DNA from 3 places in the Streptomyces sp. NPDC051677 genome. Region 1 is predicted to be linked to each of the others. Evidence: predicted binding sites of a transcription regulator. Region 1 holds the regulator's gene; each other region holds the start of a gene.
What was found. The regulator HrcA, encoded in region 1, represses chaperone genes, less so after heat shock. The targets are predictions, from matches to a motif close to TTNGCACTCNGNNNNNCNGAGTGCNAA.
Positions count from the first base shown of each region.

Region 2: a site for HrcA is predicted at 4,122-4,148, ahead of groL (chaperonin GroEL). Genes of this name have one in related genera too.
Region 3: a site for HrcA is predicted at 1,119-1,145, ahead of groES (co-chaperone GroES). Genes of this name have one in related genera too.

Region 1 covers NZ_JBITCT010000002.1:161,317-168,143, reverse strand. The annotation lists gene hemW (radical SAM family heme chaperone HemW) at 1-420, shown strand, start outside; gene ACIBAF_RS03745 (DUF3097 domain-containing protein) at 540-1,379, opposite strand; gene ACIBAF_RS03740 (MBL fold metallo-hydrolase) at 1,413-2,129, opposite strand; gene hrcA (heat-inducible transcriptional repressor HrcA) at 2,289-3,305, shown strand; gene dnaJ (molecular chaperone DnaJ) at 3,306-4,442, shown strand; gene ACIBAF_RS03725 (nitronate monooxygenase) at 4,576-5,712, shown strand; gene ACIBAF_RS03720 (16S rRNA (uracil(1498)-N(3))-methyltransferase) at 5,709-6,464, shown strand; gene ACIBAF_RS03715 (VOC family protein) at 6,479-6,827, shown strand, end outside.
Region 2 covers NZ_JBITCT010000083.1:17,926-24,752, forward strand. The annotation lists gene ACIBAF_RS46300 (trehalose-6-phosphate synthase) at 1-282, opposite strand, end outside; gene ACIBAF_RS46305 (glucosyl-3-phosphoglycerate synthase) at 366-1,310, opposite strand; SAM riboswitch class I at 1,441-1,626, shown strand; gene thrC (threonine synthase) at 1,645-2,940, shown strand; gene ACIBAF_RS46315 (MoaD/ThiS family protein) at 2,995-3,270, shown strand; gene ACIBAF_RS46320 (cold-shock protein) at 3,723-3,929, shown strand; gene groL (chaperonin GroEL) at 4,310-5,932, shown strand; gene ACIBAF_RS46330 (Uma2 family endonuclease) at 6,017-6,688, opposite strand; gene ACIBAF_RS46335 (hypothetical protein) at 6,748-6,827, opposite strand, start outside.
Region 3 covers NZ_JBITCT010000014.1:128,375-135,201, forward strand. The annotation lists gene ACIBAF_RS18835 (polysaccharide deacetylase family protein) at 1-123, shown strand, start outside; gene ACIBAF_RS18840 (polysaccharide deacetylase family protein) at 120-929, shown strand; gene groES (co-chaperone GroES) at 1,292-1,600, shown strand; gene groL (chaperonin GroEL) at 1,710-3,335, shown strand; gene ACIBAF_RS18855 (ester cyclase) at 3,444-4,151, opposite strand; gene ACIBAF_RS18860 (SDR family NAD(P)-dependent oxidoreductase) at 4,254-5,027, opposite strand; gene ACIBAF_RS18865 (MOSC domain-containing protein) at 5,124-5,792, opposite strand; gene ACIBAF_RS18870 (LysR family transcriptional regulator) at 5,874-6,827, shown strand, end outside.

The DNA.
Region 1 (6,827 bases):
TACGAGGTCTCCAACTGGGCTGCCTCCGAGGCGGGCCGCTGTCTGCACAACGAGCTGTACTGGCGGGGCGCCGACTGGTGGGGCGCGGGGCCGGGGGCGCACTCGCACGTCGGCGGGGTGCGCTGGTGGAACGTGAAGCATCCGGGGGCCTACGCGGCTGCCCTCGCGGGCGGGCGCTCGCCGGGCGCCGGACGTGAGCTCCTGTCGGACGAGGACCGGCGCGTGGAGCGGATCCTGCTGGAGCTGCGGCTGCGCGAGGGGGTTCCGCTGGCGCTGCTGCGGGAGGCGGGGCTCGCGGCCGCAGGCCGGGCGCTCTCGGAAGGACTGCTGCAGCGGGGGCCGTACGACGAGGGGCGGGCGGTGCTGACCCTGCGGGGCCGGTTGCTGGCGGACGCGGTGGTCCGGGACCTGGTGGACTGAGGGTTTCGCCCCCGCCGCCTCTTCCCCCCGCCGCCTCTTCCCCCCGCCGCCCCTTCCCGTTCCGACCCTGGGGGCTGCCGCCCCCGGACCCCCGCTTTTCGGCCTGGACGGCCTCGTCCTCAAGCTCCCCCAGAGGGGGGACCCCCAGACGGGCCGGCGGCGGTCACGAAGTCGATCAGTTCCTCGACCCGGCCGAGGAGCTCCGGCTCCAGGTCCTTGTACGAGTCCACCTGTTTCAGGATGGCCTGCCACACCGCTCCGGTGTTGTCCGACGGCCAGCCCAGGGCCCGGCACACGCCCGTCTTCCAGTCCTGACCGTGCGGGACGCGCGGCCACCCCGGGATACCCAGCGACGCCGGCTTCACCGCCTCCCAGATGTCGATGTACGGGTGGCCGACGACCAAAGCGTGCTCGCTCGTGACCGACCGGGCGATGCGCCACTCCTTCGTGCCGGGGACGAGGTGGTCCACGAGGACGCCCAGCCTGGCGTCCGGGCCCGGGGCGAACTCGGCGACGATCGACGGCAGGTCGTCCACGCCCTCCAGGTACTCCACGACCACGCCCTCGACGCGCAGGTCGTCGCCCCACACCTTCTCGACCAGCTCGGCGTCGTGCCGGCCCTCGACGTAGATGCGCCCGGCGCGGGCGACCCGCGCGCGTGCGCCCGGGACCGCGACCGAACCGGAGGCGGTACGGGTGGGACGCACGGGCCCCGCGGACGGCGGTCTCACGAGGGTCACCACCCGGCCCTCCAGCAGGAAGCCGCGCGGCTCCAGCGGGAACACCCGGTGCTTGCCGAAGCGGTCCTCCAGGGTGACCGTGCCCGCCTCGCAGCGGATCACCGCGCCGCAGAACCCGGTGCCGGGCTCCTCCACCACCAGGCCGGGCTCCGCCGCGACCTCGGGGACGGGCTTCGGCTTCTTCCAGGGAGGGGTCAGGTCGGCGGAGTACTGGCGCATTCGGATGACGATAGGAGAAGCCGTGAGACGGGTTTACGGCGACACGCCGAAACGGGCGGCCAGCACGTCGCGCTGCGCCCTCACGTACGCCGCGTCCACCACCGCCCCGTGGCCGGGCACGTACAGCGCGTCCTCGCCGCCCAGCCGCAGCAGCCGATCGAGGGCGTCGGGCCAGCGGGAGGGGACGGCGTCCGGGCCGGCCTGCGGCTCGCCGGACTCCTCGACCAGGTCACCGCAGAAGACGACCTCGGGTTCGCCGGGGACGAGGACCGCCAGGTCGTGCGCGGTGTGGCCGGGGCCGACGTTCGCCAGCAGCACCTGCCGGCCGCCGCCCAGGTCGAGCGTCCACTCGCCGGAGACGAGGTGCCGGGGCCGGACGAGCGCGTCCGCGGCCTCCGCGGCAGCCGACTCGTCCAGGCCGTTGCGCACCGCGTCCGCCCGTAGCTCCTCACCCGGCACGGTGTCCACGCCCACCGCCCCGAAGACCTCCGCGCCCGCGAACGCCGCCGCGCCGAAGGCATGGTCGAAGTGGGGGTGGGTGAGCGCGAGATGAGTCACACGTCCGCCGGTGAGCTCCTCGGCCTGCGCCCGCAGCCGCACGCCCTCCGCGAGACTGGATCCCGCGTCGATCATCAGCGCCGCGCCCGCCCCCACGACCAGCCCCGCCGTGCAGTCCCAGCCCGGCAGCCGGCGCCGCCCGACCCCGGCCGCGACCCGCTCCCACCCGAGCTCTTCCCAAGTCACCGTCATACCGCGACGCTAGCCCTACGACGCTGCACCGGGGCCGACCTTGCCCTCGGTGTACCCCACAGCCGTACACTGGGCCGGGGAACGCTGGCACTCGGATGTGAAGAGTGCCAGGCAAGGCGCCCAGGGGACTGGGGGACGACTGCTGGAGGTGTGCGCGGAATGCTGAGTGAACGCAGGCTCCAGGTGCTGCGCGCCATCGTCCAGGACTATGTCGGCACCGAGGAGCCCGTGGGGTCGAAGGCGCTCACCGAGCGGCACAGCCTCGGCGTGTCCCCGGCGACGGTCCGCAACGACATGGCCGCCCTGGAGGACGAGGGGTACATCGCCCAGCCGCACACCAGTGCGGGGCGTATCCCCACGGACAAGGGCTACCGCCTGTTCGTCGACAAGCTGGCCGGCGTCAAGCCGATGACCGGTCCTGAGCGGCGGGCCATCCAGAACTTCCTCGACGGCGCCGTCGATCTCGACGACGTCGTGGCGCGGACCGTGCGGCTGCTGGCGCAGCTCACCCGGCAGGTCGCCGTCGTGCAGTACCCGTCGCTGACCCGTTCGACCGTGCGGCACGTGGAGCTTCTCTCGCTCGCGCCCGCGCGCCTGATGCTCGTGCTGATCACGGACACCGGGCGGGTCGAGCAGCGGCTGGTGGACTGCCCGGCGCCCTTCGGGGAGACTTCGCTGGCGGATCTACGCGCGCGGCTCAACAGCAAGGTCGCGGGCCGTCGCTTCAGCGACGTGCCGCGTCTGGTGGAGGACCTGCCGGACGCCTTCGAGGCCGATGACCGCGGTACGGTCACGACGGTGCTCTCCACCCTGCTGGAGACGCTCGTCGAGGAGAACGAGGAGCGGCTGATGATCGGCGGCACCGCCAATCTCACCCGCTTCGGACATGACTTTCCCCTCACCATCCGGCCCGTCCTGGAGGCCCTGGAGGAGCAGGTCGTGCTCCTCAAACTCCTTGGCGAGGCGGGGGATTCGGGCATGACCGTACGCATCGGTCACGAGAACGCCTATGAGGGACTCAACTCCACTTCGGTGGTGTCGGTCGGCTACGGTTCGGGCGGCGAGGCAGTCGCCAAACTCGGCGTGGTCGGACCGACCCGCATGGATTACCCGGGAACGATGGGAGCGGTACGAGCGGTGGCACGGTACGTCGGACAGATCCTGGCGGAGTCGTAAGTGGCCACGGACTACTACGCCGTCCTCGGCGTGCGCCGCGATGCGTCGCAGGAAGAGATCAAGAAGGCCTTCCGGCGGCTCGCGCGCGAGCTGCACCCGGACGTCAACCCGGATCCGAAGACCCAGGAGCGGTTCAAGGAGATCAACGCCGCCTACGAGGTGTTGTCGGACCCGCAGAAGAAGCAGGTCTACGACCTCGGCGGCGACCCGCTGTCCCAGTCGGGCGGCGGTGGCGCAGGCGGCTTCGGGGCCGGTGGCTTCGGGAACTTCTCCGACATCATGGACGCGTTCTTCGGCACGGCGTCCCAGCGGGGCCCGAGGTCGCGGACGCGGCGCGGTCAGGACGCGATGATCCGGCTGGAGGTGGACCTGGAAGAGGCGGCCTTCGGCACGACGAAGGACATCCAGGTCGACACGGCGATCGTCTGCGCCACCTGCAGCGGTGAGGGCGCGGCGCCGGGGACCACCGCCCAGACGTGTGACATGTGCCGCGGCCGCGGTGAGGTGTCGCAGGTGACGCGGTCCTTCCTGGGCCAGGTCATGACGTCCCGGCCCTGTCCGCAGTGCCAGGGCTTCGGCACGGTGGTCCCGACCCCCTGCCCGGAGTGCGCGGGCGACGGCCGGGTACGGTCCCGTCGCACCCTCACGGTCAAGATCCCCGCCGGTGTCGACAACGGCACCCGGATCCAGCTCGCGGGCGAGGGCGAGGTCGGCCCCGGCGGCGGTCCCGCCGGTGACCTGTACGTCGAGATCCACGAGCTGCCGCACAACATGTTCCAGCGGCGCGGCGACGACCTGCACTGCACGGTGACGCTTCCGATGACGGCGGCCTCCCTCGGCACGAAGGTGCCGCTGGAGACGCTGGACGGGCTGGAGGAGGTCGACATCCGGCCCGGCACCCAGTCCGGGCAGTCGATCCCGCTGCACGGCCGGGGCGTCACGCATCTGCGGGGCGGCGGGCGCGGCGACCTGATCGTGCACGTCGAGGTGCAGACGCCGACGAAGCTGGATCCCGAGCAGGAGCGGCTGCTGCGCGAGCTGGCCAAGCTGCGCGGCGAGGAGCGGCCCACGGGGCAGTTCCAGCCCGGTCAGCAGGGTCTGTTCTCGCGGCTGAAGGACGCGTTCAACGGGCGCTGAGGCGGCCCGCGCACACGCTGAGCTGTCCCGGAAGGGCACCCCGCAAGGGTGCCCTTCCTGCATGTCTGCCAGAGGCCTATGCCAACCGGCGGTCGGATTCGGACTTGTTCAAAGGACGTGACAACATGCCGTCATGTCCTCCGCACTGACCGATCTCCTCCCGCACCCGATCGTGCAGGCCCCCATGGCGGGCGGCGTCTCCGTCCCGAAGCTCGCCGCCGCCGTGGCCGAGGCCGGCGGGCTCGGATTCCTGGCCGCCGGGTACAAGACGGCCGACGGCGTGTACCAGGAGATCAAGCAGCTGCGGAGTCTCACCGCCCGCCCGTTCGGCGTGAACCTCTTCATGCCGCAGCCGGAATACCCCGGTGCAAGCACCGGCTCCACTGGAGCGGCTAACGCCGCGCCCCCTTCTGGCGCCGTCGAGGTCTACGCCCACCAGCTGGCCGGCGAGGCCGCCTGGTACGAGACGGAGCTCGGCGACCCCGACAGCGGCCGCGACGACGGCTACGACGCCAAGCTCGCCGTGCTGCTGGACAACCCGGTGCCGGTGGTGTCGTTCCACTTCGGCGTGCCCGGCCCCGAGGTACTGGAGTCCCTGCGGCGCGCGGGAACCTTCACCCTCGTCACGGCGACCACCGTCGAGGAGGCCCTCGCGGTGCAGCGGGCCGGCGCGGACGCGGTGATCGTGCAGGGCGTGGAGGCCGGCGGCCACCAGGGCACCCACCGGGACACCCCGGAGAACGACGGCTCCGGCATCGGACTGCTCTCCCTGATCGCCCAGGTCCGCGAGTCCGTGAACCTGCCGATCGTCGCCGCCGGCGGTCTCATGCGGGGCAGCCAGATCGCCGCGGTCCTCGCGGCCGGCGCGAGCGCCGCCCAGCTGGGCACCGCGTTCCTCGCCACCGCCGAGTCCGGCGCGCACGCCGTGCACAAGCAGGCGCTGACCAACCCCCTCTTCGTGCGCACCGAGCTGACCCGCGCCTTCTCCGGCCGTCCGGCCCGTGGGCTGGTCAACCGCTTCCTGCGCGAGCACGGCCCGTACGCGCCCGCCGCCTACCCGGAGGTCCACCACCTCACCTCGCCGCTGCGTAAGGCGGCCGCCAAGGCGGGCGACGCGCAGGGCATGGCCCTGTGGGCGGGACAGGGCCACCGGCTGGCCCGGGAGCTGCCCGCCGGGCGGCTGGTGGAGGTCCTGGCGGCCGAACTCGCCGAGGCGCGGACAGCGTTGTCGGAGTTCCCGGCGGGACGGGCGGGAGGCGACGGCCGATGACCGCGCCGATGTTCGTCCTCGATCCCCTGGTCATCCCGGACTTCAGCGGTGGCGAGGTCGTCCTGGACGGCCCCGAGGGGCGGCACGCCGTCTCGGTGAAGCGCCTGCGGCCCGGCGAGGACGTCATTCTCACCGACGGGCGTGGCCGGTATCTGGACGGTGTCGTCAAGACCGTCGAGGGCAAGGACCGCCTTGTCGTCATGGGGTCGACGGTCTACGAGGAGCCGCAGGAGCAGCCCCGCATCACCGTCGTCCAGGCCCTCCCCAAGGGCGACCGGGGTGAGCTGGCGGTCGAGACGATGACCGAGACCGGCGTCGACGCGATCGTGCCGTGGGCGGCCTCGCGCTGCATCACCCAGTGGAAGGGCGAACGTGGGCTGAAGGCGCTCGCCAAGTGGCGGGCCACCGCCCGCGAGGCCGGCAAGCAGTCCCGCCGGATCCGCTTCCCCGAGGTCGCCGAGGCGGCGACGACCAAGCAGGTGGCGGCACTTCTGGCCGGGGCCGACTTCGGCGCCGTCCTGCACGAGGACTGGGTGTACGGCAGCGGGCCGCTCGCGACGGCCGAACTCCCGTCCTCCGGTGAGATCGTGCTGGTCGTCGGCCCCGAAGGCGGTGTCTCGCCCGAGGAGTTGGCGGTGTTCGAGGAGGCGGGTGCGAAGGCGTACCGCCTCGGTCGTACCGTGCTGCGTACGTCGACCGCCGGCACGGCCGCGACCGCCCTGTTGCTGGGTCGCACCGGCCGCTGGTCCTGAACACGGGGGACGTCGTGGAACTCGCCCAAGTACGGCTGCTCGTCACCGACTTCGCCGCCTGCTACCGCTTCTACGCCGAAATCCTCGGCCTCAAGCCGCAGTCGGGGGCGGCGAACGGGCCGTACGAGAAGTTCAGTCCCGCGACCGGCTCGGCGGGGATCGCCCTGCAGGACCGGGCGATGATGGCCGAGGTCCTCGGCGAACTGGGCGACGCGACGGCCGGCCACCGCTCGCTGGTGGTGCTGCGCGTCGACGACCTGGACGTCTACTGCGCGCAGCTCACCGCCCGCGGCGCGACCCTGCTCCACGGCCCCGCTCCGATGACCGACCGCATGCGCGTCGCCCACCTCAAGGACCCGGAGG
Region 2 (6,827 bases), on a different contig from region 1:
GTTGTACGCGTCGGCGTGCACGTCGGCCGGGATGGGCAGCATCCGCACGCCCTCCTCGCCGACCCCGCGCGAGACCGCCTCCCGGTCGCCGTCGGACAGCGCCGCGCACACCCAGAGGGCGCCCGCGTCGGGGCCGATGGCCGACAGGCCGGAGACCAGCCCGCCGCCCCCGCGTTTCGCGTGCAGCGAGCCGTCCTCGCGTACCTCGTAGGAGACCGGACCGCGGTTGGACGCGACCAGCACCTCAGCACCCCGAGCAGCCATGTCGTGCGTGGAAGCCATACGCCACAACCTAGCCCGGTCGACAAACGCTCAAACGTACGGTCGCGCACCGTGCGAGGGACGTATACGGCCCGTCCGGAGGGTTACGCGACCTTGCGGGTCGCGTACTCGACGATCTCCGCCATCGGCGGCCGTTCCTCGGTGTCCACGGAGTACGTGCGCGGCTCGAAGCCGTCCCCGCTCCGCTCGAACTGGGTGAGGGCCGGGCGGATCATGTGCCCGCGGGCCAGCCGCAGCTGCGCGGTGCGGTAGATCGCCGCCGCCATCCGGCCCAGGGCCTGCCCGTCCTGGTGGCGGTGCTTTCGCACACCGACGTCCACCTGCGCGAGGGCGTCGAGCCCGACCAGGTGCAGGGCGTCGACCAGCATGCCCAGCTCCACGCCGTACCCGACGGGGAAGGGCAGCTGCTCCAGCAGGCTGCGGCGGGCCGCGTACTCGCCGCCGAGCGGCTGCACGAACCCGGCCAGCTGCGGCCAGTGCATGTTCAGCAGCGGGCGGGCCATCAGCTCGGTCACCCGGCCGCCCTGGCCCGCCGCGCCGGCGAGCGGACGGTCGTACATGCCCTTGACCAGGTCCACGTCCGGGTCGGTGAGCAGCGGGCCGACGATCCCCGAGACGAAGTCCGAGGAGAACTCCCTGAGGTCCGCGTCGATGAAACAGACGATGTCCCCGGTGGTGACCAGCAGCGAGCGCCACAGCACCTCGCCCTTGCCGGGCACGGCGGGGATGCGGGGCAGGATCGCGTCGCGGTGCACGACCCGCGCGCCCGCCGCCGCCGCGACCTCCGCCGTACGGTCGGTCGACCCCGAGTCGACGACGACGATCTCGTCGACGAGCGGAACCTGGTGCATGAGATCGTGGCGGATGACGGCGACGATGTCGCCGACCGTCTCCTCCTCGTTCAGCGCGGGCAGGACCACCGACACCGACTGGTTCGTGGCCCGCTTCGCGGCCAGGATCCGGTGCAGCGGGCGATCGGCCACGGACCAGGAGCGAGTGGCCAGCCAGCGCTCGACTTCTTCCAGCACAGTCTGCGGCTCCTCACGGTTGTCTCGCGGTTCGGACGACTATCTCAACTGTCCTGGCCTTCGGTTACAGTCTTGAACAACGCTGGTGACCATCGCATGTCGGGGGTCCTGGGCGTCCACAACCGAATACCGCTCATCCAGAGGGGCAGAGGGATACGGCCCGATGAAGCCCCGGCAACCCTCCAGCCGGTCTCGTAACCGATCACTGCTGATTGATCATCGTTGATGGATCACTGCTGATCGTCGCGCGAGGCTCCCGGCTTGGGAAGGTGCCAAATCCGTCTCACGACGAGATGCGTCGTGAGGAAGATGAGGAGAAAGGGCCTCGCCTCACATGGCTGCGCAGACTGTTGCAAGCACCACGGACTCCACTGCCTCCGCTGTCGACCTCGGTCCGGCCACCGCGTTGAGCTGCCGCGAGTGCGGTCACCGGGTGCCCCTCGGCCCGCTCTTCGCCTGCGAAGAGTGTTTCGGCCCGCTCGAGATCGCGTACGACTTCTCCTCCTACGACACGGAGGAGCTCCGCAAGCGCATCGAAGCGGGCCCCGCGAACATCTGGCGCTATGCGCCGCTGCTGCCCGTCCCGGCCGACGTGGCGGACAAGCCGAACATCAACCCGGGCTGGACCAAGCTCGTCAAGGCCGACAACCTCGCCCGCGAACTGGGCGTCGACGCCGGCAAGCTCTTCGTCAAGGACGACTCCGGCAACCCGACGCACTCCTTCAAGGACCGCGTCGTCGCGCAGGCCATCGAGGCCGCCCGTGCCTTCGACTTCACGACCCTGTCCTGCTCCTCCACGGGCAACCTGGCCGGCGCCGTCGGCGCGGCCGCCGCCCGCGCCGGCTTCCGCTCCTGCGTGTTCATCCCGCACGACCTGGAGCAGGGCAAGGTCGTCATGGCCGCGGTCTACGGCGGCGAGCTCGTCGGCATCGAGGGCAACTACGACGACGTCAACCGCTTCTGCTCCGAGCTCATCGGCGACCCGGCGGGCGAGGGCTGGGGCTTCGTCAACGTCAACCTGCGGCCGTACTACGCCGAGGGTTCGAAGACGCTGGCGTACGAGATCTGCGAGCAGCTCGGCTGGCGGCTGCCGGACCAGCTGGTCGTGCCGATCGCCTCCGGCTCGCAGCTCACGAAGATCGACAAGGGTCTGCAGGAGCTGATCAAGCTCGGGCTCGTCGAGGACAAGCCGTACAAGATCTTCGGTGCGCAGGCGGAGGGGTGCAGCCCGGTGTCCGTCGCGTACAAGGCGGGGCACGACGTCGTCCGGCCGCAGAAGCCGAACACCATCGCCAAGTCGCTGGCGATCGGCAACCCGGCGGACGGCCCGTACGTCCTCGACATCGCCCGGCGGACGGGCGGGGCGGTGGAGGACGTCGACGACGAGCAGATCGTCGACGCGATCCGGCTGCTCGCGCGGACCGAGGGGATCTTCGCGGAGACCGCCGGCGGGGTGACCGTCGGGGTGACGCGGAAGCTGATCGAGAACGGGCTGCTGGATCCGACGCTGACCACGGTCGTGCTGAACACGGGTGATGGTCTGAAGACGCTGGACGCGGTGGCGGGGACGGGGCTCACCGCGACCATCCGGCCCAACCTGGAGTCGTTCCGCGAAGCTGGTCTCGTGTAGCGCCATCGTCGTCTGCGCGCCCCTCAAGCCGATTACCCGACCGGAGGTCACATCGTGAGCGTCAACGTCCGCATCCCCACCATCCTGCGTACCTACACGGGCGGGCAGGCCGAGGTGACCGCCGAAGGAGGGACCCTCGGCGAGGTCATCGCGGACCTGGAGAAGAACCACAACGGGATCGCCGCCCGGGTTCTGGACGACCAGGGCAAGCTGCGGCGCTTCGTCAACGTGTACGTGAACGACGACGACGTCCGCTTCGAGCAGGGGCTGGAGACGGCGACCCCCGACGGCGCCGGCGTCTCGATCATCCCGGCCGTCGCCGGTGGCTGACCGCCGGTCAGTACCCGCCGGTAGTAACCGTCGGTAACAGCGATTACCGAGCGTTCACCGAATTGCCCTCTCCGCGATAGAAGCGGAGGGGGCAATTCAGTGTGGTTGAGCGCGGTACAGTTGGGGAACCGGGTCCCGATCAATGGAACCGGAGCCTTTCATTTCTGCCCAGTGCCCGATGAGAAGCAGCCAAAGTGCGCGTCTCATTCGTGGCTTTTGTGGCTTTTGCAGGGCCCGACTTGCCCTGAATTCTGGCGAATTCTCGCCACATTCCGGATCCCGTGCGTCCAGAATTCTCGTCCGAGTGACCTGTTGCAGACGGCAGTTGGACAGATACATTCAGCCGCGGTCGACGCGTTCCGGCGCACGCCCCCAACCAACTGGGGGGTGAGGTCTGACCCGGATCCGCGAAGTGTGGATCTGTGCAAGGGCCAGTAATAGGGGAGTTAGGCATGGCTCAGGGCACCGTCAAGTGGTTCAACGCGGAGAAGGGGTACGGCTTCATCGCGGTCGACGGTGGTGCGGATGTTTTCGTCCACTACAGCGCGATTCAGATGGACGGCTACCGCACCCTGGAAGAGGGTCAGCGGGTCGATTTCGAGATCTCGCAGGGCCAGAAGGGGCCGCAGGCGGACATGGTCCGTCTCGCGACCGGCTGAAGCACGCGCCGACTGACAGCGTCGTTCTTCTGTACGTCATCGAAGGGCTCGTACCTCCTGGGGGTACGAGCCCTTCGGTCGTGTCCGGCGGTCGCGTCCGGGACCGTTGTTCACCTGCGGATCCCCCCAAGGAGCTTGCGCCCACCCGTCACCCGACCACCACCCCTCAACGAGCCCGCTTCGCGGGCGCACCTTGCACTCTCGCATGCCGAGTGCTAATCATTGGCGTTAGCACTCTGAAGGTGAGAGTGACAACGAGGACCGGGTCGGTGAGGCCCGCAGGCCAGGTGGGGCAAGGAACCACGAGGCCGGCGAGCCGTCCGTCGCGGGCGCCAGCGCGGTCCGGAGCAATCCACCCCAGTCCGGGAGGACCACTTCACATGGCCAAGATCATCGCGTTCGACGAGGAGGCACGGCGCGGCCTCGAGCGCGGCATGAACCAGCTCGCGGACGCCGTGAAGGTGACGCTCGGCCCCAAGGGCCGCAACGTCGTCCTCGAGAAGAAGTGGGGCGCCCCCACGATCACCAACGATGGTGTCTCCATCGCCAAGGAGATCGAGCTCGAGGACCCGTACGAGAAGATCGGCGCCGAGCTGGTCAAGGAAGTCGCCAAGAAGACGGACGACGTCGCCGGTGACGGTACGACCACGGCGACCGTTCTCGCCCAGGCCCTGGTCAAGGAAGGCCTGCGCAACGTAGCCGCCGGCGCCAACCCGATGGCCCTCAAGCGCGGCATCGAGAAGGCCGTCGAGGCCGTCTCCGGCGCCCTGCTGGAGCAGGCGAAGGATGTCGAGACCAAGGAGCAGATCGCTTCCACGGCCTCCATCTCCGCCGCCGACACCCAGATCGGCGAGCTCATCGCCGAGGCGATGGACAAGGTCGGCAAGGAAGGCGTCATCACCGTCGAGGAGTCCCAGACCTTCGGTCTGGAGCTGGAGCTCACCGAGGGCATGCGCTTCGACAAGGGCTACATCTCGGCGTACTTCGCCACCGACATGGAGCGTATGGAGGCCGTCCTCGACGACCCGTACATCCTGATCGCGAACTCCAAGATCGCGAACGTCAAGGACCTGCTCCCGCTCCTGGAGAAGGTCATGCAGTCGGGCAAGCCGCTGCTGATCATCGCCGAGGACGTCGAGGGCGAGGCCCTGTCGACCCTGGTCGTCAACAAGATCCGCGGCACCTTCAAGTCCGTCGCGGTCAAGGCCCCGGGCTTCGGCGACCGCCGCAAGGCGATGCTGAACGACATCGCCATCCTCACCGGTGGCGAGGTCATCTCCGAGGAGGTCGGTCTCAAGCTCGAGAACACCTCCCTGGACCTCCTGGGCAAGGCTCGCAAGGTCGTCATCACGAAGGACGAGACGACCATCGTCGACGGCTCCGGCTCGTCGGACCAGGTCGCGGGCCGGGTCAACCAGATCCGCGCCGAGATCGAGAACAGCGACTCGGACTACGACCGCGAGAAGCTGCAGGAGCGCCTGGCGAAGCTCGCCGGCGGTGTCGCGGTCATCAAGGCCGGCGCCGCCACCGAGGTGGAGCTCAAGGAGCGCAAGCACCGCATCGAGGACGCCGTCCGCAACGCGAAGGCCGCCGTCGAGGAGGGCATCGTCGCCGGTGGCGGCGTGGCGCTCATCCAGGCGTCCAGCGTCTTCGAGAAGCTCGACCTCGAGGGTGACGAGGCGACCGGCGCCAACGCCGTGAAGCTCGCGCTGGAGGCCCCGCTCAAGCAGATCGCCGTCAACGGTGGTCTCGAGGGTGGCGTCGTCGTGGAGAAGGTCCGCAACCTCCAGGTCGGTCACGGCCTGAACGCCGCGACCGGCGAGTACGTCGACATGATCGCCGAGGGCATCATCGACCCGGCGAAGGTGACCCGCTCTGCCCTGCAGAACGCCGCCTCCATCGCCGCGCTGTTCCTCACCACCGAGGCCGTCATCGCCGACAAGCCGGAGAAGGCCGCCGCGCCCGCCGGCGGCGGCATGCCGGGCGGTGACATGGACTTCTGATCGACCGGTTCCGGTTGATCGACTGTCCTTCGAACCGAGGGCGGTACTCCCAGCTACGGCTGGGGGGTACCGCCCTCGGGCGTTTCAGCGGGCGTACTTCTTGAGGGGCTCGGTGTCGAGGGTGACACTCACGGGCGGTGGAAGCTCGACGGTGGCGCCCCAGGGGGAGGAGTCGATCTGCTGGTAGCGGCCGTCCTTGGGGTCGCTGTACACGACGACCGTGCAGTTGTCCCGATCAACAAGGAGGTAGACGGGAATGTCGGCTTCCGCATGGCCGACGGGCTTGTCGATGCGGTCGCGTCGGTTGGTGTCCCAGTCGTGGGAAGTGATCTCCAAGGCCATCAGCATGCCGTCGGTGTCGGACCACTCGCCGTGCCCGACGAAGTGATCGACGGGGGCGAGTACGGCGTCGGTGCGGGCACGTCCCTTGCGGTAGGCCTCGGCCTTGACCCCTGATTCGGGTGCGAGATCGAGATCGGGGCGATGGAGCAGGAACTGACGCACCAGCCACGAGTAGATCGAACGGTAGTTGCCGTCCGGCATCGCTTTGACCTCTAGTTTTCCGTTGATGTACTCCAGATGGACCGTCTCCGGCGCCCTGCGCTCCAGCTCTTCGAAGTCCTCAACGCTGAGCGGGTCCTTGGTGTGAACCCGCCCGTCGACGTATTCGAGCCGTACGTGCTCGGGTGCCGCTGCAACAAGGTCCTCGAAGTCCTCGAAGGGCATCTGCGGGCGTTCGGCGGTGCTGGGGGTCATGGCGTCGCCTCCTCCCCTCCATCGTGCCTTGGTGTGGTGATGTCGGACGGTAGGAGCGGTCATACGGGTGTCCTTTCTCGTGTCGGTACGGCCATTGCCGCACGGATCCCGGCCGCGCGGGCGTGAACGTCGGCGGCTG
Region 3 (6,827 bases), on a different contig from region 1:
GTCCTGAGCCATTTCCGCGGTCGCGGCGACTGGAAGGGCACGATGCCCGACATGGTCCGCCGGTTCCTCGACAAGGTCACGGAGAAGGGGTACGCGGTGGCACGGCTGGAGGACTACCTGTGAGCCTGCGGTCCCTGGCTGCCGCCGTCCTGGCGCTCGGCCTGCTCACCGGCTGCGCCCAGTCCGTCGACCCGATCGAACGGCTGGGCAAGAAGGCCGCCGCCCGGGTCCGCCCACCCGGCCCGGCCGCCCAGGACCCGTACCGCCGCTGGGGTCTGACGTCCCCTCTGGCCGCCGCCCCGTCCCACCCGGCCGTCCGCCCCCTCGCCGGCAGCCCCGGCGCAGGCCTCCCCCCGGTCGTCGACCACGTCCCGACCGCCGACAAGGTCGTCTTCCTCACCTACGACGACGGCGCCGAACGCGACCCCCGCTTCGTCGACATGGTCCGCGAACTGCGCCTCCCCGTCAGCATGTTCCTGACGGACAGCGTGGTCGGCCCCGGCTACGGCCACTTCGCCCGCCTGAGGTCCGTCGGCGCGAACATCCAGAACCACACCCTGGACCACCCGGCCCTGCGCGGCCTGCCCTACGCCGGCCAGCACGCCGAGATCTGCGGCCAGCAGGACAAACTCCATGCCCGCTTCGGCCTGCGCCCCCGCCTCTTCCGCCCGCCCTACGGCGCCTACGACACCGCCACCCGCCGCGCCGCCGCCGACTGCGGCATCACGGCGATCGTCCTCTGGCGCGCCTCCATGGGCCCCACCGACCTCGTCTACACCCGCGGCTCCCCCCGCCTCCGCCCCGGCGACGTCATCGCCGTCGACCCGGACGAGTCCCTGGGCCCGACCCTGCGCGACCGCACGACGCGCCTGCTGCGCCGGGTGCAGGAACAGGGGCTCACGGTGGGCCGCTTGGAGGACTATTTGTAGGGCCACACCTTGGCGCCGGCCAGGATCCCTCAGCCCGTCTGGGGGTCCCCCCTCTGGGGGGTTGAGGACGAGGCCCTTTCAGGGCCGAAGCGGGGGCCCGGGGGCGGCAGCCCCCGGTGACGTCCACACGAACTCCGGGCAGCCGACGACACGAACGCCCACTGAAAACCGGCCGACGCGCCGCAGGCATTGGCACTCCGCTTGACCGAGTGCTAATCGCAGTCATAGTCTCGGCTCTGGCACTCACCACTGGAGAGTGCCAACACAGCGACGGGCAGGTCCGGCACCCGCGACGACGGATCCACCTGGTCGCCACCTCAGACAGTTAACCCCGTGAGATCTCCGAAGGGGGAGGTCGGATCGTGACGACCACCAGCTCCAAGGTTGCCATCAAGCCGCTTGAGGACCGCATCGTGGTCCAGCCGCTCGACGCCGAGCAGACCACCGCCTCTGGCCTGGTCATCCCGGACACCGCGAAGGAGAAGCCCCAGGAGGGCGCCGTCCTCGCCGTGGGCCCGGGCCGCTTCGAGAACGGCGAGCGCCTGCCGCTCGACGTCAAGGTTGGCGACGTCGTCCTGTACAGCAAGTACGGCGGCACCGAGGTGAAGTACAACGGCGAGGAGTACCTCGTCCTCTCGGCTCGCGACGTGCTCGCGATCATCGAGAAGTAGTTCACCCAGTTTTGCAGTGATCTGCGCCCCTGGCCCCCGCGACTTTGTGAAGCCGGGTGCTGGGGGCGCAGTTCGTTCCCACGTTTTCCGAGAGGGCTGAACCGCTCCCATGGCGAAGATCCTGAAGTTCGACGAGGACGCCCGTCGCGCCCTCGAGCGCGGCGTCAACAAGCTTGCCGACACGGTCAAGGTGACGATCGGCCCCAAGGGCCGCAACGTCGTCATCGACAAGAAGTTCGGCGCCCCCACCATCACCAACGACGGTGTCACGATCGCCCGTGAGGTCGAGCTCGACGACCCGTACGAGAACCTCGGCGCGCAGCTGGTGAAGGAGGTGGCGACCAAGACCAACGACATCGCGGGCGACGGCACCACCACCGCCACCGTCCTGGCCCAGGCGCTCGTCCGCGAGGGCCTGAAGAACGTCGCCGCCGGCGCCTCCCCGGCCTCCCTGAAGAAGGGCATCGACGCCGCCGTCAAGGCGATCTCCGAGGATCTGCTGGCCACCGCCCGCCCGATCGACGAGAAGTCCGACATCGCCGCCGTCGCCGCGCTGTCCGCCCAGGACACGCAGGTCGGCGAGCTCATCGCCGAGGCGATGGACAAGGTCGGCAAGGACGGCGTCATCACCGTCGAGGAGTCCAACACCTTCGGTCTGGAGCTGGACTTCACCGAGGGCATGGCCTTCGACAAGGGCTACCTGTCGCCGTACTTCGTGACGGACCAGGAGCGCATGGAGGCCGTCCTCGAGGACCCCTACATCCTCATCAACCAGGGCAAGATCTCCTCCATCGCCGACCTGCTGCCGCTCCTGGAGAAGGTCATCCAGACCAACTCCTCCAAGCCGCTGCTGATCATCGCCGAGGACCTGGAGGGCGAGGCGCTCTCCACCCTCGTCGTCAACAAGATCCGCGGCACGTTCAACGCGGTCGCCGTGAAGGCCCCCGGCTTCGGTGACCGTCGCAAGGCGATGCTCCAGGACATGGCCGTCCTCACCGGCGCCACCGTCATCTCCGAGGAGGTCGGCCTCAAGCTCGACCAGGTCGGCATCGACGTGCTCGGCTCCGCCCGCCGCGTCACCGTCACCAAGGACGACACCACCCTCGTCGACGGCGCCGGCAACTCCGAGGACGTCGTGGGCCGCATCGCCCAGATCAAGGCCGAGATCGAGAACACGGACTCCGACTGGGACCGCGAGAAGCTCCAGGAGCGCCTCGCGAAGCTGGCCGGCGGCGTGTGCGTGATCAAGGTCGGTGCCGCCACCGAGGTGGAGCTGAAGGAGAAGAAGCACCGCCTGGAGGACGCCATCTCCGCGACCCGCGCCGCGGTCGAGGAGGGCATCGTCTCCGGTGGCGGTTCCGCGCTCGTCCACGCCGCCAAGGTGCTGGAGGGCGGCCTGGGCAAGACCGGCGACGAGGCGACCGGTGTCGCCGTCGTCCGCCGCGCCGTCGTCGAGCCGCTGCGCTGGATCGCCGAGAACGCCGGCCTGGAGGGCTACGTCATCACCTCCAAGGTCGCCGAGCTTGACAAGGGCCAGGGCTTCAACGCCGCCACCGGCGAGTACGGCGACCTGGTCAAGGCCGGCGTCATCGACCCGGTCAAGGTCACCCGCTCCGCCCTGGAGAACGCCGCCTCCATCGCCTCCCTCCTCCTGACGACCGAGACCCTGGTCGTCGAGAAGAAGGAAGAGGAAGAGCCGGCCGCCGCGGGCCACGGCCACGGCCACGCCCACTGAGGCACGCAGCACCGAGCAGCACGAAGAAGCCCCCGTTCCGGTCACGGAACGGGGGCTTCCCCCTTCGCGGGCGGTCTCTTCGCGGGCAGTCCTGTGGCCCTGCGGCTCTCAGGTCTCAAGCGCGTCCAGCGCCCCCAGCTGCCCCATCAGCCCGAGCCGGTCGTACTGCCACCAGCCCTCGACGATCTTCCCGTCCTCCCGGCACCGGAAGACGGTCGTCCCGGTCATCGTGACCTGCCTCCCGGTGGCCGGGAGCCCCATGAAGTCGCCCTTGTGGGTCCCGCGCCAGGTCCACCGGTTGCACACCCGGTCACCCTGGCCGATCTGGTCCTCCACGGAGAAGGCGAAGTCGAAGCCGCCCCGCCACATCTCGACCTCCCGCCGCATCGCGTCCATGCCCATGGTGTCCTGCTCGTTGGCGGGATCGTGGTCGTGATAGTCCTCGGCGATCAGCCCGTCGAGCGGCGGCAGTTCACCGTGCATGCCCACGGTCTCGAAGAACCGCCGCGCGGTCTGCGCGTACAACTGCTCGTCCCGCACGACGTCGAGATCCGTGAACGTCGGCATCTCGTCGCACAGGGCCACCAGCTCCCGGAACACCTTGTCGGTCTCCGGCAGGTTCGAGTTCCGCATCGCCTCCTCGTACGACGGGAACTCCACGATCTCGATGAAGTGCGACGCGTCCGAGCGGTCCTTGCCGACCACCGCGTGCGTCGCCGTCCGCTTCCCCTTGGTCTGTTCGACCCATGTGTCCATCAGCCGGTCCATCTCGTCGAACCGGCTGGTCCTGCAGTCGATGAGCTGTACGAACGTCATAGCGCAGCCTCCGGCCCCCCTGGGTCCGGTCCCCGTCACGCCCATCTTCCCACCGGAGCGCCGACGCCACCTGCCCACCAGGGCGGTCGTTGCCGAGACCGGTCACTGAGGCCCGTACTTCCGTCCCGTCTTCGAGCTGATCCCGCCCAGCAGCGACCGCGGCGCCACCTTCACCAGCCCCATCAGCGCCTTGTAACGCGGGTCGGGGATCGACAGCGACTTCCCGCGCGCCAGATCGTCCAACGCCGCGGCGACCAGTTTGTCCGCGTCCAGCCACATCCAGCCCGGGATGTTGTCCGTGCCCATCCCGGCCCGCTCGTGGAACTCCGTGCGCACGAACCCCGGGCACAGCGCCATCAGCCGCACCCCGCTGCCCGCCAGGTCCTTCGCCGCGCCCTGCGTGAACTGCACGACCCACGCCTTGGACGCCCCGTACGTCCCGCGCGGCAGGAACGCCGCCACCGAGGCCACGTTGACGACACCCCCGCGCCCGCGCTCCCGCATCGTCGCCGCCGCCGCGGACGTCAGCCGCAGCACCGCCTCGCAGTGCACCTTGAGCATCTTCAGCTCGTCGGCCATGGACACGTCGAGATAGCGGCCCTTGTTGCCGAAGCCCGCGTTGTTGATCAGCAGGTCGATGGGGTTCTTGCGGTCGCCGAGGCGGGCGGCCACCGTCTCGATGCCCTCGTCCGTCGCCAGGTCGGCCGTCAGCACCTCCGCCTCGATGCCGTGCCGGTCGTGCAACTCGGTCGCCTGCTCGCGCAGCCGCTTGGTGTCCCGTGCCACGAGGACGAGATCATGCCCGTCCGCCGCGAGTCTGCGCGCGAACGCGGCGCCGATGCCCGCGGTCGAACCCGTAATGAGAGCCGTTGTCATGGCAGAAGCGTAGTGACCCGGAGTGCCCCCGTCCGTTCTCTGCACGCGGCCTCCAGAACGTGAAGACCCGGTGAGCGCCCGGCCCGTGACCTGGGCTCAGCCCCCCAGCTCCGCCGCGTGCTTGCGGGCCGCGGCCAGCAACTCCGGATGCAGCGCCTCGCCCGCCGCGAGCAGTCGGGGCAGCAGCTCCCGGTGCGTGGTGACGGCCCGGAACTGCAGGGCCACCGTCACGTCGTGGTCCGGCCGGTGCACGATCTCGACCGGGTCCCCGGCGCGGATCTCACCCGGCGCGATCACCCGCAGGTACGCCCCCGGCGCGCCCCGCTCCGTGAACCGCTTCACCCACCGCTGCTCGCCCAGGTGACCCTGAAAGGTCATACAGGGGATGCGCCCGCAGGTGATCTCCAGGACGACACCGGACCCGATGCGCCAGCGCTCGCCGATCAGCGCGCCGGACACGTCGAGGCCCGCCGTCGTGAGGTTCTCGCCGAACGAGCCGTCGGCCAGAGGGCGCCCCAGCGCGCGTTCCCACTCGTCGAGGTCCTCGCGCGCCATCGCGTACACGGCCTGGTCGTCGCCGCCGTGGTGTTGTCGCTTGCACACCGCGTCCCCGGCCAGCCCGCTCCCGCCGATGCCCTTGGGTCCGGGCGCGGCCACCCGCACCGGCCCGTCCACCGGCCGCTTGTCCATCCCGGTCACGCCTTCCGGGTTGTCCGTGTACGGCACAGCCTTCGCGCGGCCCAGGTTGACTGACAGAAGCCTCATGTCGCCACGCTAAGCGACCGGATGTCAAAGCGTCGACCGATTATTCGCCGACCTACCCAAGGTTCACTTATGCTCGACCTCATGATCGAGGCCCGTCATCTCCGTGTCCTGCGCGCCGTGGCCGCCACCGGCTCGTTCTCGGCGGCCGGCCGAGAGCTGGGCTGCACCCAGCCGGCCGTCAGTCAGCAGATGAAGGCCCTGGAGGCGTCCGTCGGCACGCCCCTGCTGGTCCGCAGCGGCCGCGAGATGCGTCTGACCCAGGCGGGCGAGGCCCTCGTCCGGCATGCGGCCGGCATCCTCTCCGGGCTGACCGCCGCCGAGGAGGAGGTCGCCGCCATCGCGGGCCTGCGGGCCGGCCGGGTCCGCCTGGTCTCCTTCCCCAGCGGCAGCTCCGCCCTCGTCCCGACCGCCCTCGCCGCCCTGCGCGCCGCCCACCCCGGCACCCGCGTCTCCCTGGAGGAGGCCGAGCCGCCACGGTCGGTCGAACTGCTGCGAGAGGGCGACTGCGACATCGCCCTCGCCTTCCGCTACGAACGCGCCCCGGCCGGCGGCTCCGGTGAGGCAGGGAAAGCGGGGGGTGCGGGGGAGGCCGGCGAAGGCGAGTGGGACGACCTGGTCGTACGGCCGCTGCTGACGGACCGGCTGGTCGCCCTCGTCCCCGAAGGCCACCGCCTCGCCCGCACCGGCTCCTCGGGGTCCGTCGCCATCGGCGACCTCGCGACCGAGCCGTGGATCGCGGGCTGCCCGCGCTGCCGCGGCCAGCTCGTCCAGGTGTGCGAGAACGCGGGCTTCACGCCCCGTATCGACTTCGCGACCGACGACTACCCGGCAGTGGTCGGCCTGGTGGGCGCCGGCCTGGGCGTCGCCGTCCTGCCCCAGCTCGCGATCGACTCCGTACGACCCCGGGGCGCCCGTGCGGTGACACTGGAACCGGCGGTGCGGCGGGAGATCGTCGCGCTCACCCTGCCCGACCTGGCCCAGGTGCCGGCGGTGACGGCCACGCTGGAGCAGCTGGGACGGGCCGCGGCGCGCCAC